Regions from separate parts of the Ensifer sp. 22521 genome, predicted to be linked through region 1. Evidence: predicted binding sites of a transcription regulator. Region 1 holds the regulator's gene; each other region holds the start of a gene.
The links. Region 1 encodes PhoB, which activates phosphate uptake and scavenging genes when phosphate is short. Its sites were predicted from a motif close to TGTCATNNANCTGTCAT; they were not measured.
Positions count from the first base shown of each region.

Region 2: ACTJKE_RS02920 (DUF1868 domain-containing protein) is a predicted target of PhoB. The motif match lies at 912-928, and genes of this name have one in related genera.
Region 3: ACTJKE_RS02675 (NAD-glutamate dehydrogenase) is a predicted target of PhoB. The motif match lies at 1,159-1,175, and genes of this name have one in related genera.

Region 1 covers NZ_JBQENM010000010.1:135,427-137,694, forward strand. The annotation lists gene ACTJKE_RS17240 (GcrA family cell cycle regulator) at 196-717, shown strand; gene phoB (phosphate regulon transcriptional regulator PhoB) at 786-1,469, opposite strand; gene phoU (phosphate signaling complex protein PhoU) at 1,731-2,268, opposite strand, start outside.
Region 2 covers NZ_JBQENM010000002.1:177,778-180,045, reverse strand. The annotation lists gene ACTJKE_RS02925 (glutathione S-transferase family protein) at 1-104, opposite strand, end outside; gene ACTJKE_RS02920 (DUF1868 domain-containing protein) at 126-860, opposite strand; gene mtgA (monofunctional biosynthetic peptidoglycan transglycosylase) at 965-1,738, opposite strand; gene ACTJKE_RS02910 (polyprenyl synthetase family protein) at 1,884-2,268, shown strand, end outside.
Region 3 covers NZ_JBQENM010000002.1:111,089-113,356, reverse strand. The annotation lists gene ACTJKE_RS02685 (carbonic anhydrase) at 1-103, opposite strand, end outside; gene pdxY (pyridoxal kinase PdxY) at 234-1,115, opposite strand; gene ACTJKE_RS02675 (NAD-glutamate dehydrogenase) at 1,401-2,268, shown strand, end outside.

The DNA of each region.
Region 1 (2,268 bases):
ACTACGAAATCGATTCGGCGTGAATCCCGGGACTCTTGCCACGGAGTCCGACGGTCAGTACGTTAACATTCAATTACTAGACGCATGCGGCGGACCTAGTCACCAAAAGAGTTATCGCGTTTGCAACCTCGGGATTCAACCGGGGTGCGGTGAGGGATTCTGCCATCCCCAACGCTGAGAACGGAGAGTGCAGAAATGAACTGGACTGACGAGCGGGTGGAGAAACTGAAGAAGCTTTGGTCCGAGGGCCTGAGCGCAAGCCAGATCGCGGCACAGCTCGGCGGCGTCAGCCGTAACGCTGTCATCGGCAAGGTTCATCGCCTGAGCCTTCCAGGCCGCGCCAAAGCCGGCGGCAGCACCACTGCGGCGACCCGCCCGAAGCGGCCGACCTCGGCGCCGCGCGCTCCGAACTACGCCTCGCGCGTTTCGACCCGCACCGTTGCCCGTCCGTCCGGCGCCACCGTTCTCAAGGAGGAGATCGAAGTCGATCTCGTTGCCGAGCAGGATTTCAGCATCCAGACCGACGTGGTCGTGCCAATGTCGCGCCGCCTCGAGCTGACCCAGCTCACCGAACGCACCTGCAAGTGGCCGATCGGCGACCCGCTGAAGGAAGAGTTCCATTTCTGCGGCAACGATTCCCCGGAAGCTTCGCCCTATTGCAGCTTCCATGCGCGGCTTGCCTACCAGCCGTCCGCCGAGCGCCGTCGGATGCGCTAAGGATCCGCACAGGACCAAAACGAAAGGGGCCGATCGGCCCCTTTTTTATTGACTTTTGTTTGCCCTTCTCAGCTTTCGAGCGAGTAGCCGGCGCCGCGCACGGTGCGGATGACATCAGGCATGGTCGAGAAGTTCAGCGCCTTGCGCAGGCGGCCGACATGCACGTCGACGGTCCGCTCGTCGACATAGATGTCGTGGCCCCAGACGCCGTCCAGCAACTGCGAGCGCGAGAAGACACGGCCCGGAGAGGACATCAGGAACTCCAGCAGGCGGAACTCTGTCGGCCCCAGGCGAACTTCGCGGCTGCGGCGATGGACGCGATGGGTTTCCCGGTCGAGCTCGATGTCGCCGCAGCGCAGCAGCGTCGAGAGAACTTCGGGCTTCGCCCGGCGGAGCATCGCCTTGACGCGGGCCATCAGCTCCGGCGTGGAGAAGGGCTTGACCACATAGTCGTCGGCACCGGTCGCCAGACCGCGAACGCGCTCGCTTTCCTCGCCGCGCGCCGTCAGCATGATGATCGGCAACCGCTCCGTCTCCGGGCGCTGGCGCAGCCTACGGCAAAGCTCGATGCCGGAGACGCCCGGCAACATCCAGTCGAGGATCAGAAGGTCGGGCAGGCGTTCCTGTAGCCGGATCTCCGCCTCGTCACCCCTGAGGATCGTATCGACGTCGAAGCCTTCAGCTTCCAGATTGTAACGCAGCAGGACGCTCAGCGCCTCTTCGTCTTCGACCACGGCGATTTTTGGCAACATCAGGTAACGTCTCCTTACCGCGAGCGCCGTGCGGGTCCAGCGGACCGGCCGGCACTCAGACACTCTAAATCTGGAGCACCCCCGCCAATTTCAAAGGCGGTGCGAAAAGCCGCATGCTTCAGATGCAGGAATTCGGGGCCGCGACCGAAGCCGCGACCGGATGATATTCATGGGGCACGCATTGCGAACGGCGCGTTTAACGCCAGAGCGGGATGAGGAAAAGTGTATGCGGTTGTCCCCCCCGCATCCCGCTCCAACCTTCTAGTCGTTGACCGAGCCCAACGTCGACGTGTTGTCATCCTTCGGGCGCTCACCTTCCGGCTGGGCACCCGTCGCCATGTAATAGATCGTCTCGGCGATGTTGGTCGCGTGGTCGCCGATACGCTCGATGTTCTTGGCGCAGAACAGAAGATGCGTGCAGGGCGTGATATTGCGCGGATCTTCCATCATGTAGGTGAGCAACTCGCGGAACAGCGAGGTGTAGATCGCATCGATCTCCTCGTCGCGTTCGCGAATGCTGTTGGCCTTTTCCGGCGAACGCGACGCATAGACGTCGAGCACTTCCTTGAGCTGCACCAGAGCGAGTTCGGCGAGATGCTCGAGACCGCGGGCGAGCTTGCGCGGGATGCCCGAACCGGCAACCGCGATCACGCGCTTGGCAGTGTTCTTGCCGAGGTCGCCGACACGCTCCAGGTCGGAGGCGATGCGGATCGACCCCATGATCTCGCGAAGGTCGGCGGCGACCGGCTGGCGCTTGGCGATCGTGACAATCGCCTTCTCGCCGATCTGGCGCTCGGCA
Region 2 (2,268 bases), on a different contig from region 1:
ACCACGTCCTCGAAGGCGATGCCCGCGGCGGTCATCGCCATCCAGGGCCGCATCGACCAGGACGAATAGTTCTTGTTGCCGACGTAAAGGGTAAGTCCGGTCATCTACATTCCTTGATGCTGGCCTTAATTGCTGGCCGTGATTGCTGATCTGTCCGAGAAAACGATCAGTTCCTCGAAATGGTTCATGTCCTCGAACGAGCAGAAGGCCGGCGGATCGAGCTCGATCACGGGCGCCCGCTCCCTGAGGCAGGCGAGTTGTTCGCTCAACATTTCCTGCCAGCGCGGCAGTGCCGCGTCATCGAGCCAGTCGATGACATAGGCGAAGGTGATGTGAAACGCATAGTCGTCATGATCAGGATGGCGATAGCCGAAGACTTCGGCGAAAGCATCGCGCCAGGCCTTGAGGCAAGCCCGATCGGCGACGCTGTCGCCTTCAAGCGCGAGACCGGTTGGCGTGATCTCGGTCACGCGGGCACGGAAGGGCTGCAACGGCGCAAAGTGCCTCAGCCGCGCACAGTAGTGTTCGGTCATCACATCGATCGGTGTATCGAGCGCCATATCGACGGGCCAATAGGGTAGCCTGCGACGATATTCGATGATGCCCTGGAAGATCGTCATGTGCAGGCTGGACGGATGCGTGAAGGCGAACTGCCCCGCCTCGGGCATCGCCATCAGACGCTCGCGCACGGCAAGCACGGCCGTCTCGGACGGCGATCCGGCGGTGACGTGGGAGACGACCGTGTTGCCCGGCTCACGCAGGAAGCGGCCGTCCGTGGCGTAGCGGGTTCCGAGATGCTTCGGCGGAATGGTGTCCGCGTTGCGGCCAAAGGCGAGAAGCGAAGGGGAAATCGAGGTCATGGGAGCGATCGGGCCTTTTGAATGGAGAGAGGGCCCAGATGGCAGAACTCTACGAAGCCAGGATGACATCCCCCGGCAACCGCATCCAATGAAAAGGTCTGATCTCAATCATAAAGGCAGGTGATGTAGCCGCCGGAGCGGCTGGCGCGACGCTCGATCAAATTCGCCAGACGCTTGAGCCCACGGCCGGGTTTGCCGGCATTGCGCTCTTTCGGGTTGGGCAGCGAAACCGCAAGCAGTGCGGCCTGCCGGCGCGAGAGCTTCGCCGCGGAAACGCCGAAATGGTGGCGGGCCGCCGCCTCGATACCGTAGATCCCATCACCCCATTCGGCGACGTTCAAATAGATCTCCATCATCCGCCGCTTGCTCCAGACGAAATCGGCAGCGACCGCCAGCGGCAGCTCCATGCCCTTGCGCAGGAAGGAGCGGCCGTTCCAGAGGTAGAGGTTCTTGACGGTCTGCATCGGGATGGTGCTGGCGCCACGGGTCGATTCCCCTTCAAGCGCATCCTCGACCACGCCGCGCATCTGGCCCCAGTCGACGCCGTCATGGGCGCAGAACTGACCGTCCTCTGACATCATCACCGATTGGACGAGCACCGGCGAGATGTTTTCGAAATCGACCCATTGGCGGTCGTAGCCGCGAAGTAGAACGAGATCGCGCAGCATCAAGGTGGAGACCGGGTGGACGAACTCGAAGAGATAGAGAACGATCAGCACATAGGGCAGGGCAACGAAACCCAGGACAGCCAGGATGATCTGGCGGCGTTTCGTGCGCAACGTCCGGCGAAGCGACGACCAGCGACTGGAAGGCACTTCGCCCTCCTCGCGCGCTTCCGGAACGACGTTCACGGCCTGACTGTTCACCTCGCTGTCCATCCGCTTCTCTTAGTGTATGGTCCGGCAAAGTTGAACGGGCTTTCTGGTAAAAGGCAAGGCGCCCAGGCGGCTGTCCCAGGGAAAGCGCGCCGCTGCGACACGAATCCCCGTTGAAAGCCCTCTTCGCCCGTGCCAAAGAGCGCGCATGAGCCAGGACACATCGCCCTTCACCCGCCGCCTCACCGGCAATGCCCGCGCCGTCGAAGCTCTGCTCGAGCGCCTGCTCGGCTCGGCGACGGCGGTCGACGAGATCACGCGACCGACAAACCTGCTCGCGGCCATGCGGCACGGCGTGCTGAACGGCGGCAAGCGTCTGCGCCCCTTCCTGGTGATCGAATGTGCGGATCTTCTCGGCGGCGGCCTCGATGCATCCTTGCGCGTCGGCGCGGCACTCGAATGCGTACATTGCTATTCCCTCGTCCATGACGACCTGCCGGCGATGGATGACGACGATATCAGGCGCGGCCAGCCGACGGTGCACAGGGCCTTCGACGAGGCAACCGCGATCCTCGCCGGCGACAGCCTGCTGA
Region 3 (2,268 bases), on a different contig from region 1:
CCAGCACCTTGTAGCGCTTCTGCTGTTCGCTGAAGCGGCCATTCATGAAGTTGTGGTAGCCGTTCAGAAGGTGGTCCGGAAAACGCTGTTGCTGCTTGTCCATCGATTACTCCGCTGCTGCTTCGAGCGGGATGAGCGGACTTCCGCCCGCATCACGCCCCGCCATGAATATCATCATGACCTAAAGTTCAATCCACGATGCGACAAGGGCTGCTGCCCATGAACAGTTTCTTCTATTTGCGCCGCATCTGATTCGGATGCACCAGGCGGCGCATCTGCACCATCGCCATCGGCGTCGAAAGGCTCGAAGCGTCCTGCTCGATCGTCAACTCGTCGGCACCGCGTTTGACGCTCCGCGCGATGATCTCGAACACGCTTGCGGTCGCCATCTGCAATGCGCGCTCTTCCGATAGTCCTTCGAGAAGCCGCGCGAGAAACAGGGCAGTCAGCAAGTCTCCGGTGCCATTCGGCGGGTTCTCGACGAGCCGATGTTCGGCGAGCAGCGCGTGATTGCCCGAAAGGAAGAGATTGCCGGTACCGCCGCTCATCATCGGCACCGCTGAGGTCACCAGCACGCGGGCCGGACCGAGGCCGAGGGCGGCATCGAGGATCGCCGTATTGGTCTCCAGCGTCGCGCCGGCGAGCCAGGCGAGCTCGAAGCGGTTCGGCGTCGCCAGGTTGGCGAGCGGCAGCAGCTGGTCGCGGATGGCCGTCGCGGTCGCCTCCGGAACATAGAGCCCGCCGGCGTCGCCAATGACGGGATCGCAGGCGTAGATCAGCTTGGGATTACGTTCCCTGAGAGTCGTCACCAACCGCACAACGCCTTCGGCCTGACCGGGCGATCCGAGATAGCCCGAAAGCACGGCGCGCACCTCCCCGACCCAGGGCGCGGCAATGAGATCGTCGATCATCGACTGGAAATCCGCGTCTGAAATGGTGACGCGGGTCGAGCGCCCGTGTCCGGGATGCCAGGGAAGAATGACCGTCGGCAGTGCCCAGACCGGATGCCCCAGCGTCTCCAACGCGAACACCGCGGCCCGGTTGCCGACCTTGCCACGCACGACATGGCTCGAGATGACGATGACGGCGCCGGGCAGGGAGGGCATTTCGGGCATCGACGAGTCCAATCCTTCGGTCTACAAACTCTGATCACCCGACTGTCACCGCCCTGTCAACAGGCGATGGCAGATAGGTCCGGTGGAAGCCGCTGGCGTTTTCGTGCTTTTTCATCGATTTTCGAGCAATTTTCGCGAAATTGCCTTCGATTTAAATGGATTTAAGCTGTTTTCACGTGAAATTCTCCAATTTTCGGCTCGATTTTGCCGAAATCGGCGTAAATAGCGGTCGCCATTAGCCATGGTTCTGATAGGGTTTGGCCTATCATGAGTGGGAGAGACTTCATGGGCGTGAAATACAATCCGAAGCGGGACAGACACATCGACGCAGCAAAGGCGGCCGCCATCAAACTGGGCGTCGACGCGCTGGCGCCGGAGAGCCTCTTCGGTGGGGCCAGCAACGATGACCTCGATCTTTATTCGGCGGACATGCTGGCGCTGATTGCAGCCCATGCGCATCGTGAACTCGCCCGCTGGGATGGCGGCAAGCCGCAAGTTTCGGTCGAAACCGTCGCCGGCGTCGCGCCGGGTGGCACCGAGGTTTCGATCATCGCGATCACCGAACACAACATGCCGTTCCTCTATGATTCGGTCATGGGGGAAATCACCAGCACGCACCGCGATATCCACCTTGCGATCCATCCCATCCTGGTCAAGGAACCGGGCAAGCCGGTAAAACTCTTCGATCCGGAAGAGGCAAGCGATCCGGCGCACCGCGTCAGCCACATCCAGATCCACTTGACGAAGCTGGCGCCCGTCGAAGCCGAGCAGCTCAGCAACCGCATCCGCGACGTGCTGGAGCAGGTACACCAGACGGTACACGACTGGCCGGCGATGACGGCGCTGCTCGACCAGGCCGTGCAGGAACTCGAGGCCTACAACGCCTCGCGCAAGAAAAGCGACCGTGATGAGGCGCTCGCCTTCCTTCGCTGGCTGCGCGACAACAACTTCACCTTTATCGGCATGCGCGAGTATACCTACTCGGGCAAGGGCGGAAAGGCGACGGTCGAGCGCGGCAAGGGCAGGGGCCTCGGCATCCTCTCCAACCCCGACGTGCGCGTTCTGCGCCAGGGCAAGGACGCAGTACTGACCACGCCGGAAATCCTCGCCTTCCTCGACGGCCCCGATTTCCTGATCGTCACCAAGGCCAACG